Regions from separate parts of the Ureibacillus thermophilus genome, predicted to be linked through region 1. Evidence: predicted binding sites of a transcription regulator. Region 1 holds the regulator's gene; the other holds the start of a gene.

Region 1 (15,629 bases):
ACAGTGAGCGGCGCATTTGGCTTCTCTGGGCAAGTATGTATTTCATTGCAACGAATTTATGTACATGAATCCATTTACGATCAATTTACAAAAGCATTTGTAGAGGAAACGAAAAAATTGAAATTGGGTGATCCTTTTGACCCTGCAACTGACTTAAGCGCAATGATTCATCCGAAAGAAGTGGAGCGCATTAAAGAATGGATTGAAGAAGCGAAGGCGCAAGGGGCAAAGGTGGCGACGGGTGCTGAATTTACAGAACGCACGATGTCGCCAACAGTGATGGTGAATGTAAAACCGGATATGAAAATTATGTGTTTAGAAACCTTCGCACCGATCGTTTCCATTGTTCCTTACAAAACGTTAGATGAAGCCATTCAATATGTGAATCAATCCGATTTAGGTTTAAATGCAGGAATATATACAAATGTATTAACTGATGCGTTAAAAGCGGCCGATGAATTGGAAGCTGGAGCGATTGTGATTAACGATATTCCAACATTCCGCGTGGATCATATGCCGTATGGAGGCGTGAAAAACAGCGGTTATGGACGTGAAGGAATTAAATATGCTATCCAAGAAATGACGGATTTAAAATTCATTACCATTAAAACAGAAATCTAAACGAAAAGTGCTCTGCTCATTTGTATGGGATGAATATTATGTTAGCATAATAATGTCAAATGTTTAGAAAAGTATATGTTGAATTGGAGGACATACAAATGAGCAGTGCACATCCAATGAGCCGGTCACGTACAACTCAGACGAGGCTAATCTTGCCGCCGGATACAAATCAATATGGTTCCATATTCGGCGGAAAGATATTGGCATATATTGATGAAATCGCAGCCATTGCATGCATGAAACATACCGGGAAAGAAGTAGTAACCGCTTCCTTTGATTCGGTCGATTTTGTATCTCCTGCTTACGTGGGGGATATGCTGGAGTTGGAAGCCATTATCACTTCTACAGGGAGAACTTCGATGGAAGTGTATGTGCGAGTCCTTTCCCGCAATGTAAAAACTGGCGAAGAGAAATTAACAACGGAATCTTTTGTAACAATGGTAGCCATTGATGAAGAAGGAAAACCGACGCCAGTACCGGCTGTTTATCCTGAAACGGAAGAAGAAGAGAAGTTATATAAAGCAGGGTTGGAAAGACAAAAGACAAGAAGAGAAAAAAGAAAAAAGTTAAAAGAGGCAATCGTTTAAGAAAAATCATAAGGGGCTGTTCAGAAAGTGTTCGACTTTCTGGACAGCCTTACTTCTTATAGTAATATTCTCTTAAGTAAGCCCGAAATCAAACAACGCCTATAAATCAATGACACCTCCCTGTAAGATGAAAGTAACAATTACAAAGGAGGTATTCTTTTTTTGGCAACGGAAAATAAAGGAATGGAACCGTTATGGTCTCCTTACAAACGATAAAAATTTATCGAACTGGGTGATTCGAATCGCGGAGGATTGGCTTCATCCAATCTACCATCGTATGAAAGAGCTCCTTATGAAAAAATCAATTCTTCATATTGATGAAACATACGCTCAAATACTCAATCGTTCGGATGGAAAGTCGGCTCAGTCTAATGCTTATAACTGGGTATTCCGAAGCGTTGCTTCTCAAGGGCCGACCATCGTCATGTTTCATAGTGCGTTATCGCGAAGTCGGGAAGTTTTAAAAGACTTCGTGGAAAAGTTCAAGGGAACCATCATTTGTGACGGATATTCTGCATACGCTGGTTTACCTAACGTCACATTCGCCAATTGTTGGGCACATGCGCGTAGAAAATGGTTAAAAGCCAACAGTAAAAACGCCGAAAAAGGTGTAGAATATTGTAATCGACTCTACGAATTGGAACGAAAGTTTAAGAAACTTTCACCAAGCAAACGTCGAAAAGCACGAAAAAAATATTCCAAACCGATTGTGGAAGAATTCTTACAATGGGTAGATGAATCTCCTTTTTACGGCAAAAGTGCCCTTGCGGAAGCGGCAAACTATACCTTGAAACATGCCGAAGGTCTAAAAGCATTTCTATATGACGGTCGAATTGCGATTGACAATAACCCAGCAGAAAATGCGATTCGTCCGAGTGTGATTGGTCGGAAGAACTGGCTTTTCTCTGTGAGTGAATTGGGAGCTGATGCCAATGCCATTTGTTTGAGTTTAGCTGAAACGGCAAAAGCTAATGGAATTGATTTCTATCAATACTTGGTCAAAGTATTGACAGAACTACCGAATCTTCCAATCCATCAGCAGCCAGAAATAATCGATCGCTACTTGCCTTGGTCTAAAAATATACGTGAATCATGTGCAATAGCAAAATAGCCCTCAATCGAAAAAAACATCAAGATTGTAGGGCTATTTGTCGTGCGTACCGAAAGGTGCGCTTTTTTTAATCCCTGTTTTAAGTTTTCAATGCGTCATTTGAATTCGGGCTTACTAATATTCTCTTAAAAACTTTCCCTGCGGTGGTCACAAAACGTGCCTCCTCGTCGCAATTTATCTGCGGCAAAACTCTAGCGACAGCCGCAAAGGAGGCGTCTTGAAATGACTTTTCAGACGCCCCCTTTTCAAATCTACTTCGAAATATCATGAACAACTTCGATTAACGTATCAGAAGATTTAGCAATCAAGTTAGTGCTTTCTACTAAATGGGAAATATTGTTTGAAATTTGCTCGATGTCTTTGAACGTAGAAGCGTATTGATTGCGGATTTCAGACACTTTCTTTGCAATTTGTTCAAACGATTCTGCTAAGTTGCCTTGAGTTTCAACGCTTAATTTCACTTGTTCATCCACGTTATTTACGCTGGATGTCATGTCTGAAATATTCGCTTCCATTTCTTTAATTAATGTAGACACATCTTGTACAGCATTTTTTGTTTCTTCTGCGAGTTTTCGAACTTCTTCAGCTACAACAGCAAAGCCTTTTCCGTGTTCACCCGCGCGCGCTGCTTCGATGGAGGCGTTAAGAGCAAGCAAGTTTGTCTGGTCGGCAATACCTGTAACTAAATTGACAATCTCGGAAATTTTCTGAGAAGAAGAGCGTAGATTCATCATGGACTCTTCTAATAAATTAACGCTTTTTAAAATCGTATTCATTAAATCTGTTTGTTTTGCTAATTGGGCTTTACCCTGATTGGATTTTTCTTCTGTATCCGCTACATAATCCAAACCTTGTGATGTGGATGTAGCAATGTTATGAGATTGTTCTGAAATGAATTGGATGGATGTAATAGTATCCTGATTCATATGATTCAGTTCTTCTGCAATTTGTTGAAGGGATGCAATTAAAGATTGTTTGATTTGCTCATCTTCTCTGCGAACTCGTTCCTGCTCTCTTTCGTATGCTTCAATCACCAGTTGCTGCTCAAAATTAATCACTTTTGCGAAGGCATTGACCGCAAGCAATGCGTCTTCTTTTGAAATATTCTGTTCTTTAATAATTTCTGAAAAAGAGGTTACTAAAGATTGGAATGATGACAAATACCATTTGGATAAAAGGCTAGTACGGATATGTGCAAGAGCAATTCTTTTTCGATTTTCTATATAATGTTTATCAATTTTCGCATCAAAAATATCCTGTAGATGTTTTGAAAGTGTAACTTTTAACCGATCCATATTGGAATGTTTGTTGATTAAATCGACTAAATCTTGATTTAGCGAAATGTTATCGTAAAAAGCTTGCACCATTTTTGGAATATCATTTTCAATGATCGGTTTTAGTTGACGCAAGATGGCCAAATCATTTTTTGTCAGATGAATGATGTTCATTTGTTTCGCTATAACAGGATCATGTGAAACATCAATCAACACCTCTTGGACATATTGATTTACATCAAAAAACGGTTTTGAAATAGATTTGTTATTCTTGCTTAATCGCACAAATCTCATATGTATACCTCACTTAAAAATTATTAATATGAAATTCATTTTTCTATGTAATCAAATTCCTAAAATTGTATTTTCAACCTATACGTTGTAAAATATCATTAGTTTTATTGAATTTAAAGAAAAGGATGTTTGCGAACATGAATCAACGGAGGCTTGCGTATGTCATTGTTTCAATGGTGACGGTAGCTGTTTTTTCAATGCTCATGTTAAATAATATGTTTGAAGAAGTTCCTAAAAATCATAAGATTTTAATTGTCATCAGCGCTACGCTTTTTTCAGGCTTTTTAGCCCGAGCCCTTTTCCCAACTGAACATCCTGATGAGGTAGACTCAAAAAATTTAAAAGAAAATAATAAAAAAGATTAAATAAAAGCTGCTCATTTGAGCAGTTTTTTTCTTTTTTTCACATAATAGCATATAACGCAGGACCTTCTAAAGATTTTTTTGTCTATGAATTGATAAATATGGGAAAAATACGAAAATAAAAGGAAAAATTTTTTCAGGAATTTGAAACTATTCAAAGAGCCATTCGTAAAAATATATAACAAGATATTAATAAATTTAAACGGGAGTTGAAAATAGATGGAAGAAAAGTGGGCAAAAGTTATTATTCACGCAAGTGCATTTTTTGCTCCGGTTTTAGTGCCAATATTATTTTTTCTAATTAGCCAAGAGGAGACAATCAAACGTCTTTCTATCCAAGCGTTACTATTCCAATTTGTCATGTGGGTGTTAATCGGTATTTCGACAGTACTTAGTTTTGTATTAATCGGTATTCCGTTCTTAATCATTTTCGGCATTATGACTTTGGTTGTACCGATTATCGGAATTTTCAATGCGCTTCGAGAAAATGAATGGAACTATCCGATTGTAGGACGATGGGTGTAAACAGCAATTATTTCCAATTACTGTATAGTATTTTGATGAATTGAATAGATTAAATAAAAATCGGCAAACGTAATGTTAATTGCGTCTTGTCGATTTTTTTCCCCCTCCATTTTGTCAAGGGTTTTTATTTGCAAATATAAAAAAATGGACATATAATAAAGTCAAAGAAAGTCAAAGTCAAAAAGCGAGGTGAATTGACATGAATATGAAAAATATTTCCGATTTGATTGAAGGGTATTTAAAACGGATTATCGAATTAGATGATAAAGGACATATTGAAATCAAACGTAGCGAATTAGCCGACAAATTCCAATGCGTTCCCTCGCAAATAAATTATGTCATCAATACACGATTCACGGTGGAAAAAGGCTATCTTGTTGAAAGTAAACGAGGTGGCGGTGGATATATTCGAATTTTTCGTGTGAAGCCGAGCTCAAAAGTGGAGTTGATCGATCATTTAATTAAGCAAATCGAAAATGGCGCCACTCAAAATATGGCGGAAGATATCATATATCGATTGCTGGAAGAAGGAGTAATCATGGAAAAGGAAGCAAGGTTAATGCTCGCAGCCGTTAACCGTGATACGCTGAAGCTTCAACTACCAACTCGCGATGAACTAAGGTCGGCCATTTTAAAAGCGATGTTACTAACTTTAAAATATGAAAAATGATGAGGTGGTAGGTTATGCTTTGTGAACACTGTAAGCAACGGGAAGCAACGGTAACTGTTACACAAATCATCAATGGTCATAAAAGCGAAAAACATTATTGTGAAGTATGTGCAGCCCAGTTTCATCCTTTCAACTTTGAATTTCATAAAGAAGAACCTTTTCCGATTCATCAATTACTTTCCAACTGGTTTGGCATGCCGCTTTTGAAAAATGATGTGCAAGAAAGACCTGTTCAGCCCTCCGTTCAAACGACTGCATGCCCAGCTTGCGGATTTACATTTCGTAAATTTTTAAATGAGGGGAAATTAGGCTGTCCTCAATGCTATGAAACTTTCAGGGAAAAACTTCCGCAAGTGCTTGAAAAAATTCAGGCAGGAACGAAACATACAGGCAAAAGACCTGGGCAAAAAGCGGATAACAATCGCCTCTTGAAAAAACAAATTGAGCATGCCCGTGAACAAATGCAATTAGCCATTCAAGATGAGCGATTTGAAGATGCAGCGAGATTCCGAGATGAAATCAAAGAACTGGAACGTAAGCTTGAAATGGGAGGTGTGGATACACCATGAACCTAGACTATTTCTTAAAAGCAGAAGCACCAAGCTGGATGGGGGATGGAGGTTCGGAAGATGACATTGTCATTTCCACCCGCGTTCGGTTGGCAAGAAATTTAGAAGGTTTTCGGTTTCCATTGATTTTTACTGATGAGGAAGCGAAAACTATCGACCAAATGGTGGCGCAAGCCTTTTATCAATTAAACGATGAAAAACATAATTTTTCCCATTTTACGATTCAGGAAATGCCTGCGTTAAAACGGCAAGTACTTGTAGAGAAACATCTAATTAGCCCGATGCTTGCAGGAAAAGAAAAGTTCGCATCAGTGATTATCTCGCAAGATGAAGCCATCAGTGTCATGGTCAATGAAGAAGACCATTTAAGAATTCAATGTTTAGCCCCTGGCCTTAAATTAGTCGAAACTTATGAAATGGCGAATAAATTAGATAGCCAGTTGGAAAAACTTTTACCGTTTGCTTTCCATAACGATTTCGGCTATTTAACGAGCTGTCCGACAAATGTAGGTACCGGTTTAAGAGCCTCTGTTATGATGCATTTGCCTGGGCTTTCAATGACAAAACAAATCAAAGCTTTAACGCAAATGCTCGCTCGCTTCGGCATGGTGGTGAGAGGCATTTACGGTGAAGGCAGCGAAAACTTAGGAAATATGTATCAAATTTCAAATCAAGTCACTCTTGGAAAATCTGAAGATGAAATTATCGATGATTTACAAGAAGTCGTGATGCAAATTATCGAACAAGAACGAAAAGCAAGACAAGCGCTTTTAGCCCAATCAGCCATTGCTTTGGAAGACCGCATCCACCGGGCTTACGGTACATTGAAACATGCGCGGATTATGACGAGCGAAGAAGCGGCTACTTGTTTATCCAATGTTCGATTAGGTGTCGATTTGGGAATCATTCAAGATGTTCCAAAGCATATTTTGAATGAGTGTACAATTCTTATTCAACCTGGATTTGTACAACAATATGCAGGCACTACATTAGAACCGGCTGAACGGGATGTATTCCGAGCAAAATTAATACGGGAAAAATTAAATAATGGAAAATTAAAACGAAAAGGAGAGGAAAAATATGATGTTTAATCGATTTACTCAACGCGCTCAAAAAGTGTTGCAGTTGGCACAAGAAGAAGCGATTCGTTGGAAACATGAATCCATCGGCACAGAACACATCCTGCTTGGGCTTATTCGAGAAGGCGGAGGTATCGCCGCAAAAGCCTTAGAAGCAATTGATGTAACGCCAGAAATGATTGAACGAGGCATTGAAGAATTAGTAGGAAAAGGAACAAAAGACGTAGGACCAATTGTACACTATACACCTAGAGCGAAAAAAGTTATTGAACTAGCCGTTGATGAATCGCGGAAATTAGGCCACGCTTACATCGGTACAGAACACATTTTGCTTGCGTTAATTCGAGAAGGCGAGGGTGTTGCAGCGCGCGTGCTTGCAAATGCTGGTGTAAGCCTCAATAAAGCTCGCCAACAAGTGTTATTGCTCCTTGGAAGCAACGATGTTTCCCAAAACTCAAATCCTGCGCAAACAGTTAGCACACCAACCCTTGACAGTTTGGCAAGGGATTTAACAGCCATTGCCCGTGAAGGCGGACTTGACCCAGTGATTGGACGCAGCAAAGAAATCACACGGGTTATTGAGGTTCTTTCCCGCCGTACAAAAAACAACCCAGTGTTGATTGGGGAACCGGGTGTAGGTAAAACGGCTATTGCAGAAGGCCTTGCGCAACAAATCGTGAACAACGAAGTACCTGAGACTTTGCGCGATAAACGTGTCATGACTCTTGATATGGGTACAGTTGTTGCAGGTACAAAATACCGCGGTGAATTTGAAGACCGTTTGAAAAAAGTGATGGATGAAATTCGCCAAGCCGGCAACATCATCTTGTTCATCGATGAGCTTCATACATTGATTGGTGCTGGTGGTGCAGAAGGTGCCATTGATGCTTCCAATATTTTAAAACCAGCTCTTGCCCGCGGAGAATTGCAATGCATCGGTGCCACAACATTGGATGAATATCGCAAATATATCGAGAAAGACGCAGCATTAGAACGTCGATTCCAACCAATTCAAGTGGATGAACCGACAGTGGAAGAAACAATCCAAATTATCAAAGGATTGCGTGATCGCTATGAAGCTCATCATCGCGTAAAAATTACAGATGAAGCCATTGAAGCGGCAGCTAAACTTTCTGACCGTTACATTTCCGACCGCTTCTTGCCTGACAAAGCGATCGACTTGATTGATGAAGCTGGTTCTAAAGTGCGTTTACGTTCCTTTACAATGCCTCCAAACTTAAAAGAACTTGAAGATAAATTAGAAAATGTGCGCAATGAGAAAAACGCAGCTGTGTCAAGCCAAGAATTTGAAAAAGCAGCCGCATTGCGCGACACAGAACAAAAAATTAAAGAAGAACTTGAGCAATTGAAAAAATCTTGGAAAGAAAAACAAGGAAAAGAAGAATCCAAAGTAACCGTTGAAGATATTGCCGAAGTCGTTTCCATGTGGACAGGAATTCCAGTGAACAAAATCGCTCAAGAAGAGTCCGAAAAATTGCTTCACTTGGAAGAAGAATTGCATAAACGTGTTGTCGGCCAACATGAAGCAGTGGAAGCAATCTCAAGAGCTATTCGCCGCGCCCGCGCTGGACTGAAAGATCCAAAACGACCAATTGGTACATTTATCTTCTTAGGTCCAACTGGCGTAGGTAAAACAGAATTGGCAAAAGCATTAGCAGAAGTTATGTTCGGCGATGAAGATGCGATGATCCGCATTGATATGTCCGAATATATGGAAAAACACTCCACTTCCCGCTTAGTTGGTTCACCTCCTGGATATGTAGGATTTGAAGAAGGCGGCCAATTAACGGAAAAAGTTCGCCGTAAACCATACTCTGTTGTGCTTTTAGATGAAATTGAAAAAGCGCATCCAGATGTATTCAACATCTTATTGCAAGTGCTTGATGACGGCCGCTTGACTGATTCAAAAGGACGCACAGTGGATTTCCGCAACACAGTTGTCATCATGACATCCAACATTGGTGCGGAAGCGTTAAAATATCAAAAAAACCTAGGATTTGGCGTAGGAGAAAAAGACAGCAAATATAAAGATATGAAATCTACTATGATGGACGAATTGAAAAAAGCCTTCCGTCCAGAATTCTTAAACCGAATTGATGAAATTATCGTCTTCAAACCATTAGAAAAAGAAGAATTGAAACAAATCGTATCCTTGATGGCAAAATCTTTAGTGAAACGCTTAAAAGATCAAGATATCGATTTGGAATTAACAGATGCGGCTTTAGAGAAAATCGCCGAAGAAGGCTACGATCCGCAATACGGCGCCCGCCCAATCCGAAGAGCTTTACAGAAAAATGTAGAGGACCGTTTATCCGAAGAATTATTGAAAGGCACGATTTCGAAAAACGGCAAAGTTGTCTTTGACTACGTGGATGGCGAGTTTGTTGTAAGAGAAAAAAATACGGTTGAAAATGCATAAAATTTTCATACATGAAGCTGTCCGCAAGTCAATACTAGTTGGCTTGCGGTACAGCTTATTTTAATTCAAGATAGAGCGAGCATATTGATTTAGTTATCGATTAAAAAATTTTGAGGAGGCACTAATGGTAAAAAAGAAAACAAAATTCTGCTGTCAAAGCTGCGGCTATGAATCGCCGAAATGGTTGGGGAGATGCCCTGGATGTGGGGAGTGGAACACCTTTGTAGAAGAAATAGAAGTCGTTTCAAAATCCCGTGGGGTGTTTCAACATTCAGAAGCAAAAAGCCAAAAAGCCGTTCCAATTGTCAGTATTGAAACGCAGGAAGAACAACGAGTTGAAACGAGCATGGTGGAGTTGAACCGGGTGCTTGGCGGCGGCATTGTGCCAGGTTCACTTGTACTTATAGGCGGAGACCCAGGGATTGGGAAATCGACACTTCTTATGCAGTTATCTGCGGATTTGTCCAACAGGGGGCATCGCGTGCTTTACGTCTCTGGGGAAGAATCATTGAAGCAAACAAGACTAAGGGCATCAAGACTCGGCGTTCAATCTAAAGAACTATTCATCTATGCGGAAACGGATTTAGAACTAATTCGTCATAGTATTGAAGAAGTAAAGCCCCAGTTTATCATCGTCGATTCCATTCAAACGGTGCATCATCCGGAAGTGACAAGCGCTCCCGGCAGCGTGTCGCAAGTGAGGGAATGTACTGCTGAACTGATGCGGATTGCCAAAACGAAAGGCATTGCCACATTTCTTGTGGGGCATGTGACGAAAGAAGGGCAAATTGCAGGGCCTCGTATTTTAGAGCATATGGTGGATACGGTTCTCTACTTTGAGGGAGAAAGACACCACACCTATCGTATTTTAAGAAGCCATAAAAACCGATTTGGCTCTACCAATGAAATTGCGATTTTTGAGATGATTCATTCAGGGCTTAAAGAAGTGTTAAATCCTTCTGAACTATTTTTAGAGGAACGTTCTCAAGGGGCTGCCGGTTCAACGGTTGTAGCTTCCATGGAAGGAACCAGACCTATTTTAGTGGAAATTCAATCATTGGTGACACCTACTAGTTTTAACTATCCAAAACGAATGGCAACGGGAGTAGACCAAAACCGGGTTCAGCTATTGATGGCGGTGTTGGAAAAAAGAATGGGAATGCTTTTGCAAGCCCAAGATGCTTATGTGAAAGTGGCGGGCGGCGTAAAATTGGATGAGCCGGCCATTGACTTAGCCATTTTGACATCTATTGTTTCCAGCTACAAAAATGCACCTGTCAATGTAACGGATGTATTTATTGGGGAAGTAGGTCTTACAGGGGAAGTTCGACGTGTCTCCCGCATCGAGCAAAGGGTTTATGAAGCGGCAAGACTCGGGTTTAAGCGCGTATTTATTCCTGCTTCAAACGTAGGCGGATGGGAATATCCAAAAGAAATAGAAGTGATTGGCGTTCAAACGATTAACGAAGCATTGAAGCTTTGTTTTAGTCGTTAAGAAGAATGCCCATTATTTGAGAACAATGGGCATTTTTTCACGAAAATTTGGGAAAAGTAAAGATAAAAATAAATTAATTTTTTATGAACAAAAAGGAAAAAAGTCCAAATTACGCATGGAAGAGGGCTGCAAATCGCAAAGGATTCATGAACGATGTATAATTATTAATAAGATAATATATCAAAAAAAAGGAGGTGGCCACATATTGAAAAGGGTTATTCAAATTGCTTTTCTGTTTATTGGAGGGGCATTGGGGTTTGTCTTTTTACCGCCATTATATGAAATTATTAATTTATCATCCAGTCCTTGGTTAAATAATCCATATACATCTGTAGCAATCGGAGCAATATTGCTGTTTCTTCTATCGTTTTCTTTATCAGATTATTGTGTAAGACTCATCAATTGGATGGAAGATGTGCTTTTTAAAATTCCAGCAGCGGACTTATTCTTTGGTACTCTAGGATTAATTGTCGGTTTAATTGTAGCATATTTTGTAGGGTTTGCTATTGAGCGGATTAATATTCCCATCATCACGGACTTCTTGCCGATTATTTTATCAATTATACTGGGCTATTTAGGATTTAGAGTCGGCTTTAAAAAGAGGGAAGAACTTTCTCAAATCTTTTCAAAATCTGGCGTAGGTTCAAAAAAGAAGCCTGGAGATAATGGCCAATCAGCTCCCCAAGAAAAAACGCTATATAAACTGTTGGATACTAGCGTTATTATTGACGGCCGCATCGCAGATATTGCAACGACAGGATTTATTGAAGGGGTTTTAGTTGTGCCGCAATTTGTATTGACAGAATTGCAGCATATTGCCGACTCCAGCGATTCCTTGAAACGCACCCGTGGCCGAAGGGGTCTGGATATGTTAAAAAGATTGCAGGACGGGAAATCTGTCAAAGTCATGATTTCAGAAGAAGATTTTGACGATGTTCAAGAAGTTGATTTAAAATTGGTTCGGCTTGCGAAAAAGATGGGCGCCAAAATTTTAACTAACGATTTTAATTTAAATAAAGTATGTGAACTTCACCATGTGCAAGTGTTAAATATCAATGAGCTTGCCAATGCGGTGAAGCCGGTTGTGATTCCAGGAGAAGATATGCAGGTTGTTGTCATTAAAGACGGCAAGGAACAAAATCAAGGTGTTGCTTATTTAGACGATGGTACAATGATTGTAATTGAAGGCGGCCGCAATTACATCGGTCAAGCGATTACGGTTACCGTCACAAGCGTATTGCAAACTTCTGCGGGACGTATGATTTTTGCAAAACCGAAAGATGAACAAGTCGCATAAAACGCAGCAAATGTAGGAGTTGAGTCTGTGGATTACGAAGTAGTGTTGCCTGCTGCCGGAAGTGGAAAACGCATGGGGGCAGGAACAAATAAATTATTTTTGTCTTTAGCCGATAAACCAATTCTGATTCATACCCTTGAAGTCTTTGAAAAGGATTCAAAGTGTACAGGAATTTATTTGGCGGTGAAGCCGGAAGAAAGAGAATATATCCAACGTTTATTAAACGAATATAACATTACAAAGGTAAAGGGTTTACCAAATGGTGGGAAGGAGCGTCAACATTCTGTTCACGCTTGTTTAAAAGTGATGAAAGATGTGGATATCGTTCTTGTCCATGATGCGGCAAGGCCCTTTATTCTTCAATCCGTTATTGATCGGTTGGTGGAGACGGCTTATGAAAAAGGCGCTGCCATCGCAGGCGTCCGTGCAAAAGATACAATGAAAAAAGTGCGTGAAGGCATCATTGTGGAAACAGTGGAGCGGGAGGATTTATGGGCGATTCAAACGCCGCAAGCTTTTCGTTTTGAATTGTTGCGCCAAGCGGAAGATCTAGCAGAAAAAGTCGGGTTTTTAGGAACCGACGAAGCGATGCTGGTGGAACGCCTTGGCCACGAAATCCATATTGTAGAAAGCAGTTATGAAAATATAAAAATTACTACGAAAGAAGATTTAATCTTTGGCGAAGCAATATTAAAAAATCGACAGTTGAAAACTGAAAGGTAGCCTCACCAATCAACTTGATTAGTGGGGCTTTTTCTTGTTTGACTTTACCTAAATAGAATTTTTGTGAAAAAGGCTTACAATCCATTCAAATGGGAAATATGTTAATATATGAATTGGTCATTTGCAATAGATTACAGTAAAGGATGGTGAATGCTGCATTATAGGCTAAATTAGTCTTCAGAAGATGCAGCTAGTATATGTTTCGGGTTGGACAAGGATTTGACGTTCATGCTTTTCAAGAAGGGCGTCCGCTGATTATTGGCGGAATTGAAATACCTCATACTAAAGGGCTTTTAGGACATTCCGATGCAGATGTATTATTGCATGCAATCACCGATGCAGCCCTTGGAGCGATTGGCGAAGGAGATATCGGCCGCCATTTTCCAGATACGGATCCGCAGTATAAGGATGCAGACTCCGCAAAATTATTAGAATATATTTGGAACATCGTAGAAGAAAAAGGCTATGTTCTTGGAAATGTAGATTGTACCATTATGGCCCAAAAACCAAAAATGGCTCCCTATATTGAACAAATGAAAAATCGTATTGCACAATTGTTGCATGCAGAACCATCCCAAGTGAATGTGAAAGCGACGACTACTGAAAAATTGGGATTTGTTGGACGAGAAGAAGGAATCGCAGCATTAGCGACCATATTATTAATAAAAAAACCATCTTGAGTGATGTAGCCATTTCCTTTTCGAAATGACAAAATTTATTCCCTTTCATAAACTTTTCAATGCTGCGCTGTAGTGGTAAAATGTACAAAAGTCAAGGGGAGCATGGAAAATCGCAGGATTTAAGGAAGAAATAAAGTTTTTTTATTGTAAAACTTAGGAGGAAATGATGATGGCAAAAAAAGTTCGTGTTCGGTATGCACCAAGTCCTACCGGTCATTTACATATCGGTGGAGCACGTACGGCATTGTTTAACTATTTATTCGCAAAACATTATGATGGAACATTTGTTGTCCGCATTGAAGATACAGATTTAGAGCGCAATATTGAAGGAGGGGAAGCATCCCAGCTTGATAATTTGCGCTGGCTGGGAATCATTCCGGATGAATCCCCTGAAATCGGCGGGCCTTATGCGCCATATCGCCAAACAGAAAGATTAGAGATTTATAAAAAACACGCAGAAGAACTATTAGAACGCGGTTTAGCTTATAAATGCTTCTGTACGCCGGAAGAATTGGAAGCTTCAAGGGAAGCCCAAAGAGCAAAAGGCGTGGCTGCTCCTGTTTATGATGGAAAATGTCGCCACTTAACAAAAGAAGAAATTGCAGAAAAAGAAGCGCAAGGAATTCCTTATACAATCCGCTTCAAAGTTCCTGAAAATGTCACTTATAAATTTAATGATATGGTGCGCGGAGAAGTTGTATTTGAATCAAAAGATATCGGCGATTGGGTAATCATGAAAGCCAATGGCATCCCTACTTATAACTTTGCGGTGGTGCTTGATGACCATTATATGGATATCACTCACGTATTCCGCGGAGAAGAGCATTTATCCAATACACCAAAACAAATGATGATTTTCGATGCGTTCGGCTGGGAATATCCTGAGTTCGGCCATTTGACAATCATTGTGAACGAAAATCACAAAAAATTATCAAAACGCGATGAATCCATTATCCAATTCGTTTCCCAATATAAAGAACTCGGCTATTTGCCGGAAGCCATGTTCAACTTCTTTGCATTGCTCGGCTGGTCTCCAGAAGGGGAAGAAGAAATCTTTACAAAAGAAGAACTCATCAAAATTTTCGATGAAAAACGTTTATCCAAATCACCATCCATGTTTGACCGGAATAAATTAACATGGATGAACAATCAATACATTAAAAAATTATCTTTAGAGGAAGTAGTCGAACTTTCATTGCCTCACTTGCAAAAAGCCGGTCTGTTTCCTGAAGAATTAAATGAAGAACAAAAAGAATGGGCAACGAAATTGATTAGCTTGTACCACAATCAAATGAGCTATGGTGCAGAAATTGTGGAACTATCTAGCCTATTCTTTAAAGATGAAGTGGAATATGACGAGGAAGCAAAAGAAGTGTTGGCATGGGAGCATGTAAAAGATGTCATTTCAGCCTTTAAACGTCAGTTGGAAGCGTTAGAAACATTCGATGCTCCTTCCATTAAAGCATCGATGAAAGAAGTGCAAAAAGAAACTGGCTATAAAGGGAAAAACTTATTTATGCCAATCCGTGTGGCGACAACAGGCCAAACGCACGGTCCAGATTTAGCTAATACGATTGAGTTGGTAGGAAAAGAAAAAGTGTTAGCCCGTTTAGAAAAGTTCGTAAACTAATTGCATATGGAAAAGCGTTGAAAAGGAGAAGTACGTAAAATATGTTTGACAGAGAGGGTCACCATTGGCTGAAAGTGACCTAAACCTCTATTTTACGGAAATGCACCTTTGAGCGCTTTGCTGAAAGAAAGTAGGCAAGTCGGCAAGTCGCCGTTATCGACAAACGAGGGGAAAGCATGATGCTTTCAATCAGAGTGGAACCGCGCAAAAGAGCGTCTCTGTCATAGAAATATGATGGGGGCGTTTTTTTATTAAGTTATTGACTTCTTTTA
Region 2 (15,629 bases), 590 kb from region 1:
AGCGTTCGGTAATTTAAATATAATAAAAGATTGCTTACAGAAATGACGCAAATGCCATAGCTGAATAAAAACAACATAAATCGGAAAATCATGCCACCATCCTTTAATTCCTTTGTTATTTATCAATGAAAATAAAAATGCGTTTAGCACTTAGCTAAACGCATTTTCATTTTGTTTATTTATTCATCAAGTTTTTTGAACACAAGGCTCGCATTATGTCCGCCAAAGCCCAATGAGTTGCTCATAGCATAGCGCACTTCAGCCTTGCGCGCTTCATTTGGCACATAATCAAGATCACATTCTGGATCTGGATTATGTAAGTTGATAGTTGGCGGCAAAATACCTTCTTGGATGGCTAAAACCGTAAAGATTGCTTCAACGCCTCCTGCCGCTCCAAGCAAGTGTCCGGTCATGGATTTTGTTGAACTCATGGCAAGTTTATACGCATGCTCTCCAAATACTGATTTCACCGCCATCGTTTCATATAAATCATTGTATGGCGTACTTGTACCATGGGCATTAATATAATCGATTTCTGTAGGGTCGATGCCGGCATCATGAATGGCTTGTTTGATGGCGCGGGCAGCACCTTCCCCATTTGGTGCAGGAGCTGTAATATGGTATGCATCACCTGTTGCTCCATAACCGATAATTTCAGCATAAATTTTTGCACCGCGGGCTTTAGCAAATTCATACTCTTCCAATACGAGAATCCCTGCTCCTTCCCCTATTACAAATCCATCGCGTTCTTTATCAAATGGACGAGAAGCGGTATTTGGATCTGGGTTCAGTGAAAGGGCCGTTGCCGAACAGAAACCGGCAAGAGCCATTTTGACAATCGGTGCTTCCGTTCCTCCCGTAATCATGACATCTGCATCGCCGCGCTGAATAACTTTAAAAGCGTCGCCGATGGAGTTTGTTCCAGAAGCGCAGGCAGTAACTGTACATGCATTCGGACCTTTTGCCCCTAAATAAATAGAGACTTGTCCGCTCGCCATATCCGGAATCATCATCGGTACAAAGAATGGGCTTACTCTGCGTGGACCGCGCGTTTGGAATGTCTCAAATTGTTGCTCATAAGTTTCCATTCCGCCGATACCAGAGCCAATCCATACACCAACACGGTCGGCAATTTCGTCGGTAATTTTTAAATCAGCATCTTTCACCGCCATCAATGCTGAAGCAAGGGCAAAATGAGTGAATCGGTCCATTCTTCTAGCATCTTTCCGTTCTATATACTGCTCAATATCAAAATCTTTTACTTCAGCCGCAACTTTTACAGGGAACAAGTCCGCATCTACTCTTGTCAACGGCCCAATGCCGGATTTCCCTTCTTTAATGGCTGCCCAAGTTTCATCTACTGTATTACCGAGCGGAGTTACTGCACCAATCCCGGTAACTACAACTCTCCTTTTCATATCTCTCTAGTTACCCCCTTACAAGTCACTATAATTATAAATTACTATAAATGAAATGGAGAAATCTATTATTTATTTTCCCCAACGAATGACAGCGCCGCCCCAAGTAAGTCCTCCGCCAAATCCGACTAACACAACAATGTCATCATCTTTGATTTTTCCTTCATCTAATTCATCTTTTAATGCAATGCCGATGGATGAAGAGGAAGTATTGCCATACTTGTGAATGCGTTTCGATAATTTGTCTTCCGAAAGTTCAAGTCTTTCTCTAGCCGCTTCCATAATGCGTATATTGGCTTGATGGGGCACTAAAAAATCCACATCTTCTTTGGACAGCCCTGCTTTTTCAAGGACAGACAATGCCGTTGCACCCATTTGCCGCACAGCAAATTTAAACACCTCACGTCCGTTCATATAAATAAAGTTCTCGTCATTCATGTTTAAGTATTTTCCGCCTGTTCCATCTGCGCCTAATTCAAAGGCCAAAATGCCTCGCCCTTCTGAAACTTTTCCAATTACCGCAGCACTTGCTCCATCTCCAAATAAAACAGCTGTATTGCGATCGTTCCAATCGGTGATTTTGGATAATTTTTCTACCCCTACAATTAGTACATAATCATAAGTGTTGCTTTCAACATATAATTTTGCCGTTGCCAAAGCATAAATGAATCCTGAACACGCCGCTGAAAGATCCATCGCTGCCGCATTGACAGCGCCTAGTCTTTCCTGGAGTTGGCATGCAACACTTGGAAAGGCGCGGTCCGGTGTGATCGTCGCTACTAAAATCAACCCGATTTCTTCCGGCTTAACTCCAGCATTTTCAAGGGCTTGTTTCGCAGCTTCATAAGCCATATCCGAAGAATGCTCATCTTCGCGGGCAATTCTTCTTTCTTGAATTCCAGTCCGAGTGCGAATCCATTCATCACTCGTATCTAAAATTTTTTCTAAATCCAAATTCGTGACAATTTTCTCCGGAACATATTTACCTAAACCGAGAATTCCAGCATTCATGGTCATTTAACCCCCAATTTTATACTTGCAATTAGTAGTTGGTCTTAATTATAGACCATAATTTTATTTTTCACAATATAAAATTTGGTTCACGAAAAGTTTATTGTTTATTGTTGACAGACTATGATATGATTATTAAGATGAACAAGGTATATACTAGTTATTAAAGAGCAATAGAGGTGAAACGAGATGCAATATATTATGTCATTCATTTGGGGAATTATGTTAATTTCCATGTTGAGCTACGTAGTTGGTTCCATTTTAGGAGTAACAACTTTCGATCTTACAACTGCTTTAGTAATCGCTGTAATCTTCATGATTCTCGTTTGGATTATCGCTGCACTTATCCCTAGCGAATCTCCAAAAGATCTTAAAGAAGAACATTAATCCTTATACATTGTAAAAAAGGGGTGTCTGAAAAGTCATTTCAAAACGCCCCCTTTGCGGCTTTATAGAGTTTTGCCGCAGTTAAATGGCGACAAGGAGGCGCGTTTTGTAACCTCCGCAGGGAAAGTTTTTAAGAGAATATTACCATAAGAAGTAGGGCTGTTTCCGAAAGTGTTCGACTTTCTGAACAGCCCTTTTTTTATTTCTTTATGAACTTTAATCGTTAAAATTGCCAAAATATTAGCACATCATCCAAAAAAACGGCTGATCCGAAATCAACTCAAGCTGAAGCTTTACCAACGACCAATTTTCCATCTTTTAATGAAACTCTCATTGTTTTGCCTGGAAGGATTTCCCCTTTCAAAAGTTCCTTGGCCACTGCCGTTTCCACATGGCGTTGCACAAACCGTTTCAACGGTCTAGCCCCAAATTGCGGATCGACGCCGTTTTCCACAATCCAATCCACCACTTCATCATCCACAATGAGGGTGATTTCATTTTCCGCCACCCTCTCTTGCAATTGTTTAATATATTTCCAAGCAATCGCATTGAAATGTTCATCCGTCAACGCATGGAATAAAATAATATCATCAATGCGGTTTAACAATTCCGGCTTAAAGTGTTTGCGAAGTTCAACCATGACAACATTTTCTACTTCTTCATCAAAGTGGGAACCAGCTTCTAATAAATATTGCGAACCAATATTTGAAGTCATAATGATGACCGTATTTGTAAAGTTCACAAGCCGTCCTTGGCTGTCGGTAATCCGTCCATCATCTAAAATTTGAAGTAAAATGTTTGCCACATCCGGATGAGCTTTTTCAATTTCATCCAACAAGACAACAGCATATGGATTGCGGCGAACCGCTTCCGTTAACTGACCGCCTTCTTCATAGCCAATATATCCCGGAGGAGCTCCGACAAGTCTTGATACGCTATGTTTTTCCATATATTCGCTCATATCAATTCGGATAAAGTGATCTTCTGAATCAAATAGCTGCGCTGCCAACGCTTTGGCCAGCTCAGTTTTCCCTACGCCTGTCGGACCTAAGAAAATGAATGAACCAATTGGGCGATTTGGGTCTTTCATGCCGGTACGGGCGCGCCATACCGCTTCTGTTACAAGTTTGACCGCTTCATCTTGGCCAACAACTCTTTCATGAAGCGTATCTTTTAAACGCAATAATTTTTCCCGTTCGCCTTCCATTAATTTTGTCACAGGAATTCCTGTCCAACGAGAAACGATAGCTGCAATTTCATCCGCCGTCACTTCTTCTCTCAAAATGCGGTTTTCAGAAGCAGTTGACAACGTTTCTTCCAATTGTTTAATTTCTTTTTCTATGGCTGGAATTTTACCGTGGCGAAGTTCAGCTGCTTTATTCAAATCATACTTGCTTTCTGCATCTTCCAACTCACGGCGGTATTCATCGAGCAATTCCCGTTTTCTTTGCAATTGCTCTAAGCCTTCTTTTTCAAAAGTCCATTTCTTTTGGAGCTCTTTTTGCTCTTCTTTTAACGCTTGCAATTCTTCCCTCAAAGCTTCCAACCGTTTTTTGCTCGCTTCATCCGTTTCTTTCACTAAAGCTTGTTCTTCAATTTCCAGCTGCATAACCCGGCGCGTCACATCGTCCAATTCTTGTGGCATGGAATCAATTTCCGTACGAATCATGGCACAAGCTTCATCAATTAAATCAATGGCTTTATCCGGCAAAAAGCGGTCTGTAATATAGCGATTGGACAGCTGAGCAGCTGCAATGATCGCACGGTCGTGGATTCTGACTCCATGATGCAATTCAAAACGCTCTTTCAATCCACGCAAAATGGAAATCGTATCTTCCACAGAAGGTTCTCTCACCATGACTTGTTGAAATCTTCGTTCTAAAGCTGGATCTTTTTCAATATATTTTCGATATTCATCCAGCGTTGTTGCTCCAATGCAGTGCAATTCTCCTCGAGCAAGCATCGGTTTTAAAATATTCCCTGCATCCATTGAACCTTCTGCCCGTCCAGCTCCAACAATTGTATGAATTTCATCGATGAATAAAATCATGCGCCCTTCGGATTCACGAATTTCTTTTAATACGCTTTTCAACCGTTCCTCAAATTGTCCTCGGAAGCTGGCCCCTGCAATTAAAGAACTCATATCCAATTCCCAAATTATGCAGTCTTTCAGTCCTTCCGGCACATCTTTCCGGACAATTCGCTGCGCAAGCCCTTCCACAATGGCAGTTTTTCCGACGCCAGGCTCTCCAATCAACACTGGATTGTTTTTTGTTTTTCGGGATAAAATACGGATCACATTTCGAATTTCTTCATCGCGTCCAATGACAGGATCAATTTTTCCTTTTTTCACTTCTTCATTTAAGTTGCGACCGTATTTTTCTAAAGCACTGCGATTATCTTCCTGTTGCAACTGCATACAACCACCTCTTTGAAACAGTTTGACCTTTTTTGACTAAATTGATTATAATTTTAATAACCAATAATTGCAAATAATTGCTCTCAAAATTTTCAATATTTGCATGAGTGAAATGTGGTAATATATATATAGGTTTTATGTTCGTTTTCATGGAACCTATACATCAGTTATAAGGATGTGATGTTTAAATGGTCTTAATCGAAAAGGTTCCGATGAATTTCCAGACTTTATTTGAAAAACATGGCTTGCAAGTGAAAGTCGAAAAAGGCAATCATATTTTCCAGGAAGGCGAAAATGCCAATGAGCTCTACCTTATTTTAAAAGGCTCTGTACAAATCAATAAAGAGACGGAAAACGGAAAAGAATTAACCCTAAGAATTTGCGGTCCGAACTCATTGATTGGAGAATGCGCGGTTTTTGGGTCTCCAGTCATTCATACCATGTCTGCCAAAGCTCTTATCAATACCGAGCTGTTATCTATAAAAAAAGATAATTTAGAAATGTTATTAACGGAGCAGCCAACATTGATGATTGAATATATTCGATGGCTTCAAACAGAACATATGAAAACCCAAAGCATTTTGCGGGATATAGTGCTGCATGGCAAAAAAGGCGCCCTTTATTCCACGTTAATTCGGCTTGCCAATACGTATGGAAAATTGGATGACAATAACGATATTCATATCAATATTAATTTAACGAATACGGATCTTGCCAACCTATGTTCCACAAGCCGTGAAATGGTCAATCGGATGCTCAATGACCTGAAAAAACAAGGGATTATATCCTTTGAAAAAAGCATCATTACCATCCATGATTTAGATTATTTGAAAAAGGAAATTTGCTGCGAAGACTGTCCGCTAACGATTTGCCGCATCGATTAATCTGAAAATTCAAAAAGAGCGATTGGATGAAGAAATTCCAATTCGCTCTTTTTAGTATGTTTTTTGATGGCGATAACTCACAGTTCAATTTTCTGCAGCCAAAGTTCTTCTAAATGATGGCAGCGGCTTTCCACCAATAATTGTTCCACCTCTCCTGCTGCAATGATTCTTCCTTCATGTAAAATCAGCACGTCATCGGCCAATTGTTCCGCAAAAGCGAGCATATGGGTCGAAAACAACACCGTCGCTCCCCGATTCCTTTCTTCCATCATGATTTCTTTTAGTCGGGAAATCCAATAAGGATCCAGTCCATTTGTCGGCTCATCCATGATAATTAAACCGTTTCCCCCAATCAGGCTTTGGGCTAAATTTAATCGCTGCCGCATTCCCTTTGAAAAGGAAGACACTTTCTGCTTTTTTACTTCATACAGTCCGACTTGCTTTAATATTTCATCTTGCAAAGACCGGTCTACTTTTTTTAATGAAGCAAGCAATCCTAACACTTCTTCTGCGGTCAATGTAGAAGGAAAATCCACATCATCGGGCATATATCGGACAAGTCCATCCTGATGCCAAATAAACTCCCCGCTTGTTGGCTTTTCTTGCTTTGTCAACAAACGGATAAGCGTGCTTTTCCCTGCCCCGTTGCCGCCTGCCAGAGCAACAATGCGCCCTTTTCTAATCGTAAAATCCGCTTCATGAAGTCCCCGATTATTTTTATAAATCTTCTTTATATTTCTTGCTTCTACAATCATTCTTGAACACCTAATTTCTTTAATTTGATTGCGGCAAAGATTAACGGAACAATTATCCATAGCAAAGACAATGCAGTGAACACCGCGATGCCAGCAATAGATTCATAAAAAGAAATTAAATCATAATAGGTTGGTCCAAGCACAGTAGTTTGGCCAGAAAGCAGGAAATAACCAAAACGAAGCCAATCAACAGGGTTTATATGCAGCATCATAATCGTCAATTTTTGCAGCACATGGCCGGGAACAACCGTGCCAATCGCCATTATTAAATACGAAAGAAGCAACAACAGCAATGCCCATACAACAAGGGAAATCGCTAAACTATGTAATCGATTTTTGGCTAAACTTCCAAGCATGATGGCTATTGCTGAAAAAATCAATATTAAACAGAAAGCAATCACCAAAAATTCATAGGGCACTTTGACGCTGCCAAATAATCCTCCCAATGCAAAAACGACCCCAAGCGCTAAAAGCACGATAAAAATAAACGAACAAACAAGGGCAAAAAACTTCCCAAACACATATTGCCAAATTTTCATCGGATAAGTTCTTAACAAAGAAAACCATCCGGATTCTACATCGCCGGCCACGCTCATTCCACCAATGGTCAAGGTAAAGAGCGGCAATAAAAATAAGAGCAAATTCAAAAAAGAAGCCGTTTGCCTTGTAAAACCTTCAATATCCGGCAAAGCTAATTGCTGTATCATGACGATGGAAACAAAAACAAAGATGAATAGAATAGCCACAAGCTGCATCCATCTGCTGCGGAGCATTTGTTTCCATTCTAGTATAATCAGTTTCCCAAGCATCAGTGATGAATTCCCCATTGAAAATCATCTAGTTGTTCATAGGATAATACTTCGCCTTCCCCATGTTCTTTCATATATTGTTCCGCAGCATCTTTTGAAGGGAAAGCAAGCACTCCATAGTTCATTGGCGTCCAGTAATCTTTTGAATACACATACGTCGCCTCTTCAACTGATAGCCATTCTTCTCCATCTGCACTTTTAATAAAAGCGGCACCCACATCCGATTCATCGACATCCTTCAAAAACTCCACTAAACATCCTAAATCATCGAACACTTCATAATCGCCGTTTTTATAAATAAGCTGTCCGGCATAATCTTCAAAGGCAATCCCCATATTGCATACTTTACAAATATCCGTCTCTTTATTCATTTCTTTCGGTTCATAAGCTTGTTCGGTGCAACCAACGAGTAAAAAACACATGAATATAGTGAACGCAATTATTTTCCATTTCATACAATGACACTCCTTCTCCAAATCATGATGCAGCCAATCATTAATATCCAACCAACGACGAGCTGCGGCCAATGCAATTGAAAATGAACTGCATGGTCTTTTTCAAAGTTGGTTGCCGGCGTTTCATCGACCAGTAATTGCTTAGCCGTTTTATTCGTTTGTTGGTCGATTTGATTTAATAAGACGACGCTTGGTGATTCCACATAATATTGATAAACCGGCTTTCTAACCATCCACTGGCCAAAGCTTTGCAATGCTGCATAGGATTCGTCTCCAATGCCGTCATCGTTAAGATCAATTCCTGAATAATCATCAAAATAATTTTCCTTTAACTGAATGCCCTTCACATCGGAACGGACATTCACTAAATTTCCAACAAAGACGTTTTTCATTACTAGATTCGTATCTGACTGAACCGCTTCAATCGCCGTTTGATTCATTTGAAACCGATTGTTGGTAATATTCGCTCCTGTAGACTTTTGAATAGAGATTGCAACCCGATTTCCTGAAACGGCATGGTTTTGAATATGAATATTTTTTACTTCATATAAAGTAATGCCCGTCCCATTAAATCCATTTTGGTAAGAAATTGCGTTGTTGGAAAAGTCCACATTTTCCGTCATCATGACCATAAAGCCCGTTACATTTTTTCGGAATTGGTTTCCATAGGCTTCCGCATCTTTGCTGTACATAAAATGGGTTCCATATCGGCTGTTTTCTACCTCATTTCCAACAACTGTAATCCTTTGAACATTTTCAATGTAAATACCATCTTGCACTTTATCAATTTTATTGTTTTTAACGAAAATGTCAGAACTGTTAAAGACGGCAATGCCGTTTCCTTTATTGGCAAAATGCCGATCATTTCCGGTTACCGAAATCTCTTCAATGCTGATATGTTGGGATTGATAGATTTCCACACCGCTCTCAACGGAACTCATTGAAAGATTGGAAAGCTGAACATGATGAGAATCTTTAATCATCATTCCTGTTCCCGGTGCATTTATTTGTACATTTTGAAGGTAGACATGTTTAGCTTCCGCAATCGTGAGAACAGGTTCTTTTGGATTTTTAGGTTTTAAGACCACTTTTCCATCTCCTATAATGGTTGCTTCCTTGCTGATAGTAAAATTTCCTTCATATATACCAGCCGGAATATAAATTGTCGCTCCCTCTTCCTGATGCTCAAGGATGGATTGCAAATCGGCCTTTGCCTCCGCTTCATGTACATATGCCAAACAGAAAAGAAGAAAAGACAGGCAGCTAATCATAGTACGCATTTTGATCATCTACTTTCAAATGGGATTGGGCCGTCTAAAATCGCTTTAGACGGCCTAACCTTGTATATTTTATGAATGGCTGTGTCCTTCATGGGACATACTATCCATATTTCCATTTTGTTGTTGCTGCTGCTGTTCTGCCTGTTTTTTCAACTTCGCTTCACGTCTTTCTTTTGCTTCCTGTTTCACAACATCTAGTTCCACAATTTTGTAGCTGCTATTTTCAGCAATAAATTTTTCTGCATCTTCTTTGTTTTTAAAGAATACATAGCCCCAGTTCATAGGTGATTTTAAATCGGTTTTAACGATTGTTGCATCATCTACAAGCACCCATTCCAATGTATTATAATCACGCACATATTTTTGATTTTTTTCATTGTGGGCAAGTTCAGCATTCAATAAACAGCCAATATCATCATAGAAAGCGATGGAACCATCTTCTTTAATGGCTTGGCCAGTAAATTTTCCTAATTCATCAGTCGCTTCATAAACTTTCATATTGCACATTTCGCAAACTGTATGTTCGGTTGGCTCTTGTAATCGTGGATCAGGTTTGGATACTTCTGCTGTTGTTGTGTCTTTTTTATTTTGTTGTTCAGTGCTTGTTTCTTCTTGAGTTGTATTTTTTGATTCTTCATTATTGGAAGATTGGTCCGATTGTCCACAAGCAGCTAATGTGAACATGGCTAGCAGCATGACGAGTGTCAAAAATTTCTTCATTCATTTTTCTCCTTCCGTAGTTTTACTAGTATCAGCTCTACGGTTTCTACTATACAAAGAAGTTGTGAAAAAAGATGAAAGAGAATGTTAAAAATATGAAAAATTCTAATGGCCATTTTGTAACAGCACAAAAAAAGCGAATCGGCAAAACTCTTTTGTTTTACCAATTCGCTCCATTAAAATGAGGGAGTATCGGAAATGCCTAATTTGGACTAATTATTTTATCCCAATTATATGAGTCCATCCATATTTTAATCATTACATTAGCGAATTCCTAATGCCATTTTTGCATAACGGGACATCATATCTTTATTCCAAGGTGGATTCCATACAATATTGACATCCACATCTTTGATTTCTGGCAATTCACTTAGCACTGTTTTAATTTGATCCACGATAACCGGACCAAGTGGACAACCAAGGGAAGTCAAGGTCATTGTAATTTTGCAAACCCCTTCTTCATCCATGTCCACATCATAAACTAAACCTAAATTCACTATATCTATCCCCAATTCAGGGTCAATCACGTTTTCTAAAGCACCAAGAATATTTTCCTTCAAATCAGCATCCATTGCCATCATTCATCGCTCCTTCCATTTCGAAAACGATAACTATTCTCAACCATGATACTACACAATAAATAAAATTACAAAAATTTAGTCTTTTAAATGCCTTGCAAGGAAATCCGTCACCGCAAGCATACCAGCCCGATTCACCTTATGCCCTTGTGTTTCATCGATCATAAATTGCAAACGTTCCGGATGTACATAGTATGGACGTGTTGTTTCGTAAAAATGTAATGCATTGTCCATTGGAACGGTTGTATCTTTTTTTCCATGCCAAAAAATTACAGGTCGATTGTTTAATCGTTCTGGCGTTTTTGTTATATCATATTCAAAAAGAACATTATGTATTTGTTCGATTTGCTCATCGGATAAAGGAAGTGGAATACCCGCTTGTTCAAATTGTTGAATTTGATACTCCGCGAAGGCACTGTATCCAGGCGCCCCCATGCAAACGCCAGCCGCATCAATCCAATCATATTTCTTCAAACAGCCGCAAGTAGTAATTCCGCCCATGCTTGTTCCGGCAACACCTATTTTCTCTGGCTGAAAACGCAGCTGGATTTCATCGTATAACTTGCCAAGCTCATGTATAGAATTCACAACAATATCCCAAAATTTCAAATTCAATTTCTCTTCGGAACAATGATCGGCTCGATCGCCGTGAAGCTTTGCATCCGGCAAAATGACACGAACGCCTTTTTTCGCTAATTGATAGGCATAATGCAAATTGTGCTCCTTTGCACTGGAAAATCCGTGTAAAAATATAAGTACAGGTGAACGCTCATTCATTTCTTCCGTATAAACATGAATTAAGGGAATATCTTGCCAACGTTCATCATCTACTATCATTAACCTCACTCCTTCAAACCTATCTTTAGTAATGTTACCAAAAATGATAAATTTTGACGAATTCAAAAGGCCGCGATAAAATCGTAAAAACAGAAAGGGGACTTTCGATGAAACAACATTTAATTGTATTGGACTTGGATGGTACTTTACTGACAGATAATCAGACCATCTCTCCAAAAACAAAACAAACATTGATGAAAGCGAAAGAAGCCGGTCATCATGTGATGATTGCCACTGGAAGACCATTCCGGGCAAGCAATCTTTATTATCAGGAATTAGATTTAACGACTCCGATTGTAAACTTCAACGGAGCTTATATACATCACCCGAAAAATCCTTCTTGGCAAGTCATTCACACCCCCATTGATATGAAAGTGGTGCACAATGTTATTGACTCTGTTGATAAATATCAATACAAAAACTTAATTGCAGAAGTGATTGATGATGTGTATATTCATGTGGAAGACCAACGAATGATGGATATATTTAAAATGGGAAACCCAAAAGTAACTATCGGGAATTTGCGTGGAAACTTAAATGAAAATCCGACGAGCTTATTGATTCATGCCGCTGAAACGAACGTGCCCTTGATTCGTCAGCATTTGCAGGAAGTACATGCGGAACTCATTGAACATCGGCGCTGGGGTGCACCTTTCAACATTATTGAAGTGGTGAGAAAAGGATTGAACAAAGCTATCGGCGTTTCACTAATTGCGAAATACTTGGGAATTCCAAGGGAGCGCATCATCGCCTTTGGAGATGAAGACAACGATTTAGAAATGATTGATTATGCAGGCATTGGGGTCGCGATGGGCAATGGCATCCAAGAATTAAAAAGCATCGCCAATGAAGTAACCGGAACAAATAATGAAGACGGCATTGCCAATTTCTTAATAGAACGATTAAAATTAACATAATGAGGATTTGATTCCATCATCAAGACACACCCTTCTTACCAAATTTTGTGAAGGGTAAGATGGAAAGGAGAGCAAAATGATACTATTTACAGATAGCGGTAGCGATTTGCCAAAAAAATTTTTTGATGAGCATGATGTGGTTTTATTCCCTTTAAGAGTCCATCTAAATAATCAGGAATATCCAGACATCATTGGCGTCGATTTAAAAGAATTTTATGATGAAATGAGAAAAGGAGCAGCACCTAAAACATCCCAAGTATCGCCAGAAGATTTTTACAATACATTTGAAAAATACGCAAAAGAAGGCGAAGAAGGGATTTATATCAGCTTTTCTTCCCAACTTTCAGGCACTTATAACACAGCGGTCATGATTGCCGAGCAGCTGCGGGAAAAATATCCTGATTTTAAATTAAACATTATTGATACAAAATGCGCATCCCTTGGACAAGGGCTAGTGGTAAAAAAAGCTGTGGAATTAAGAGATGCTGGCGTGCCTTTTGATGAACTTGCAGAAAAAGTGGAAAACTATGCAAACCATATGCAGCATATTTTCACTGTTGAAAATCTTGATTATTTAGCAAGAGGCGGACGAATTTCCAAATCCAGCGCATTTTTCGGCGGACTGATGAGCATTAAACCAATTTTGCACGTGGAAGATGGAAAACTCATTCCTCTTGAAAAAGTAAGAGGAAGAAAGAAAGCTCTTGCCCGAATGGTCGAAATGATGGCTGAACGAGGCGGAGATTTTTCAAATAAAATTGTCGGCATCTCCCATGGGGATGACTTAGAAACGGTAGAAGAATTGAAAAAGTTAATTGAAGCTAAACTTCATCCAAAAGGTTTTGATGTAACGATGGTAGGCGCCGTTATAGGCTCCCATTCCGGCCCAGGCACATTAGCCATTTTCTTTACGGATCAAGATTATAAAGAATAAAAATTTAAAAGGGGCTGGGACATAAACAAAAAATTAAAGGGCCAGTTGAAAAAGTTTTGATAACATATCAAAAAAACATCATTTTCTCCAAAGAGAAAATGATGTTTTTTTAGATTTGTCCCAACCTCTTTAAAATTTTTTAATTTACAGGAAATCAACACTTTTTTCTCGGTATTTATGTCAATATTGACATTTTTTGTGAACATATTACCTAGTTTTGTGACAATATCGACAGTTTTTATGAACATATCACCTATTTTTCCAACAACTCAATTTCATGCAATTCGACCGGATTTTCATAATCGATGCTGTAATATTTCACCCGTTTATTTACCGGAACGATTTCATAGCTGAATTGAAGAGGAATCACCGGCGCTTTTTCCGCCATGTATTGCTGCCAAATGCGGAACTGCTCCGCTCGGTAGGATTGGTCAAAGGCTTCCGGAGAATCAATTTTTTGAATCGTTTCCTCTAAAAACTTCGAAGTATAACGGCTAAAGTTAAAGGCATCCGATTTTCCATACAGCCCTGAAGGCGAAGGGTTTGTTCCTGTTCCCCATGCAGCCATAAAAACATGAATATCCGGATCATCTGCCTCCACCTTGTCATAAAAAGCATTAACTTCAATCGGTCTTCCGTTCGTCAGCGTGACATTTAACCCCACATCGCGCCAGTTTTGCAAATAATAGGCGGCAATTTCATCTTGTATCGTATCGCCAGCCATTGTAGCAAATTTAATTTCCAGTTTATTTCCCTTTGGATCTTCCCTAAATCCATCTCCATCAATGTCAATATAGCCGGCCTTATCTAAAATTTTCTTTGCTTTTTCCGGATCATAAGTATATCCTTTAACACTTGCATCGTGATAAGTTTTAAAGGCTGGTGGAATTAAAGAATTGGCTCTTTGCCGGAAATTGAAAAAGAGCACTTCGCATACCGCTTCCACATCTAATGCGTACCCCATCGCCTGCCTTAAAGCTTGGTCTCCCACTGGCGTCGAATTTAAATCCGTCACTACTTCCCGAGTTTTCGGATCCCATTTTCCCAGCTTGAATCCTAAATAAGAGTAATATAATTCAGGACGTCCTAAAATATCAATATTGTCATACTTTTGGATTTCCGGCCATTTCGTTGCACTGAATCCTGTAACGATATCATACTTTCCTGAGCCAATGGCAACAGACACAGAGCTGGATGGAACGACTTCCACAAATACGCCGTCCAACTTCGGTTCGCCTTTCCAATAGTATGGATTTTTCACAAACTGCACCGATTCGCCGGGAACAATTTTATGGAATTTAAAAGGCCCCAATGTCACAGGATTTTTTCGCACGGCGTCAGATTCTATCAACTTCTTAACAGGAATGCCTTTCAGCTGATGACTTGGCGCCGCATAAGTCCATAATCCATCACCGCCGGAAAATATCGCAGGCGACAACTTTTTGAATCGGATTTCCAAAGTGTGGTCATCGATTTTTCGGATGCCGGAGATGGTATCGGCTTTTCCTTCATGATATTCTTCCACCCCGATGATATTTCTAAATTCCGTATCGTAGCGGACGCCCGTATAATCCGGATGGGCAATGATTTCATAAGGCAAAATTAAATCTTCTATTTTCAGCGGCTCTCCATCGGACCATCGCACACCTTTCCGGATGGTAATGGTCACCTTATTCTCCTTTTGGTCCACATCCATTGATGCAATGCCTTCATCATTAATTAAAAAATCCCCATCCATTTCAAAAATGGAATTAGAAGCATAACTCATAATTGCCGCGTCGTATCGGTTTTCATAAAGTTCCGCCAAAAACACCCCCTGGAAAGGCTCGTCTTTTACAATTCCTACTTTTAAAATGCCTCCTTTGATGGGTGTTCCTTCGTTTGTGACAGATGTTGGCAGCATCACATTTTTGGAATAAACATTTGAACCAGTCAGTGCTGTCATCAATACGATTGCAAAGCAAAGTAAAAGTATTCGTCTCATGATGTCCTCCCTTGATGCTGTCGATATTTCATTAACCTAACCGCTGCTTCACATCTACAGATCTTCTTAATGCTTGGCCGATATAATTGATGGCCAACATCATAAATAAAATCAATAAAGATGCCGGAAGCCATACCCACCAATACTGCTGCAATACAGCTGGATTGTTTGCGTAACTTACCAAAGTTCCCAATGAAGAAGTCGTTGGCGGCAGTCCAAATCCTAAGTAAGACAAGCCCGT

Evidence for each region. Region 1 encodes CtsR, which represses protease genes until heat stress. Its sites were predicted from a motif close to ATGGTCAATAAAGGTCAAACA; they were not measured.
Region 2: the regulator CtsR is predicted to act here: its motif matches at 5,255-5,275, upstream of DKZ56_RS05875 (ATP-dependent Clp protease ATP-binding subunit).

Annotation. Positions count from the first base shown of each region.
Region 1 covers NZ_CP036528.1:594,212-609,840, forward strand. Annotated here, with positions in the region: gene DKZ56_RS02835 (aldehyde dehydrogenase family protein) at 1-621, shown strand, start outside; gene DKZ56_RS02840 (acyl-CoA thioesterase) at 720-1,208, shown strand; partial or broken gene tnpC (IS66 family transposase) at 1,378-2,319, shown strand; gene DKZ56_RS15920 (methyl-accepting chemotaxis protein) at 2,571-3,245, opposite strand; partial or broken gene DKZ56_RS15925 (protoglobin domain-containing protein) at 3,336-3,887, opposite strand; gene DKZ56_RS02855 (hypothetical protein) at 4,025-4,252, shown strand; gene DKZ56_RS02860 (DUF4870 domain-containing protein) at 4,469-4,774, shown strand; gene DKZ56_RS02865 (CtsR family transcriptional regulator) at 4,980-5,444, shown strand; gene DKZ56_RS02870 (UvrB/UvrC motif-containing protein) at 5,459-6,013, shown strand; gene mcsB (protein-arginine kinase McsB) at 6,010-7,104, shown strand; gene DKZ56_RS02880 (ATP-dependent Clp protease ATP-binding subunit) at 7,094-9,532, shown strand; gene radA (DNA repair protein RadA) at 9,657-11,027, shown strand; gene DKZ56_RS02890 (PIN/TRAM domain-containing protein) at 11,230-12,324, shown strand; gene ispD (2-C-methyl-D-erythritol 4-phosphate cytidylyltransferase) at 12,352-13,047, shown strand; gene ispF (2-C-methyl-D-erythritol 2,4-cyclodiphosphate synthase) at 13,245-13,727, shown strand; gene gltX (glutamate--tRNA ligase) at 13,897-15,357, shown strand; T-box leader at 15,366-15,580, shown strand.
Region 2 covers NZ_CP036528.1:1,186,969-1,202,597, reverse strand. Annotated here, with positions in the region: gene DKZ56_RS16030 (hypothetical protein) at 1-77, opposite strand, end outside; gene fabF (beta-ketoacyl-ACP synthase II) at 180-1,418, opposite strand; gene DKZ56_RS05885 (beta-ketoacyl-ACP synthase III) at 1,491-2,429, opposite strand; gene DKZ56_RS05880 (DUF2929 family protein) at 2,619-2,816, shown strand; gene DKZ56_RS05875 (ATP-dependent Clp protease ATP-binding subunit) at 3,097-5,235, opposite strand; gene DKZ56_RS05870 (Crp/Fnr family transcriptional regulator) at 5,424-6,119, shown strand; gene DKZ56_RS05865 (ABC transporter ATP-binding protein) at 6,197-6,874, opposite strand; gene DKZ56_RS05860 (ABC transporter permease) at 6,871-7,701, opposite strand; gene DKZ56_RS05855 (nitrous oxide reductase accessory protein NosL) at 7,683-8,138, opposite strand; gene DKZ56_RS05850 (right-handed parallel beta-helix repeat-containing protein) at 8,135-9,418, opposite strand; gene DKZ56_RS05845 (nitrous oxide reductase accessory protein NosL) at 9,488-10,138, opposite strand; gene DKZ56_RS05840 (metal-sulfur cluster assembly factor) at 10,402-10,710, opposite strand; gene DKZ56_RS05835 (serine aminopeptidase domain-containing protein) at 10,795-11,553, opposite strand; gene DKZ56_RS05830 (Cof-type HAD-IIB family hydrolase) at 11,661-12,470, shown strand; gene DKZ56_RS05825 (DegV family protein) at 12,547-13,404, shown strand; gene DKZ56_RS05820 (oligopeptide ABC transporter substrate-binding protein) at 13,658-15,388, opposite strand; gene DKZ56_RS05815 (ABC transporter permease) at 15,420-15,629, opposite strand, start outside.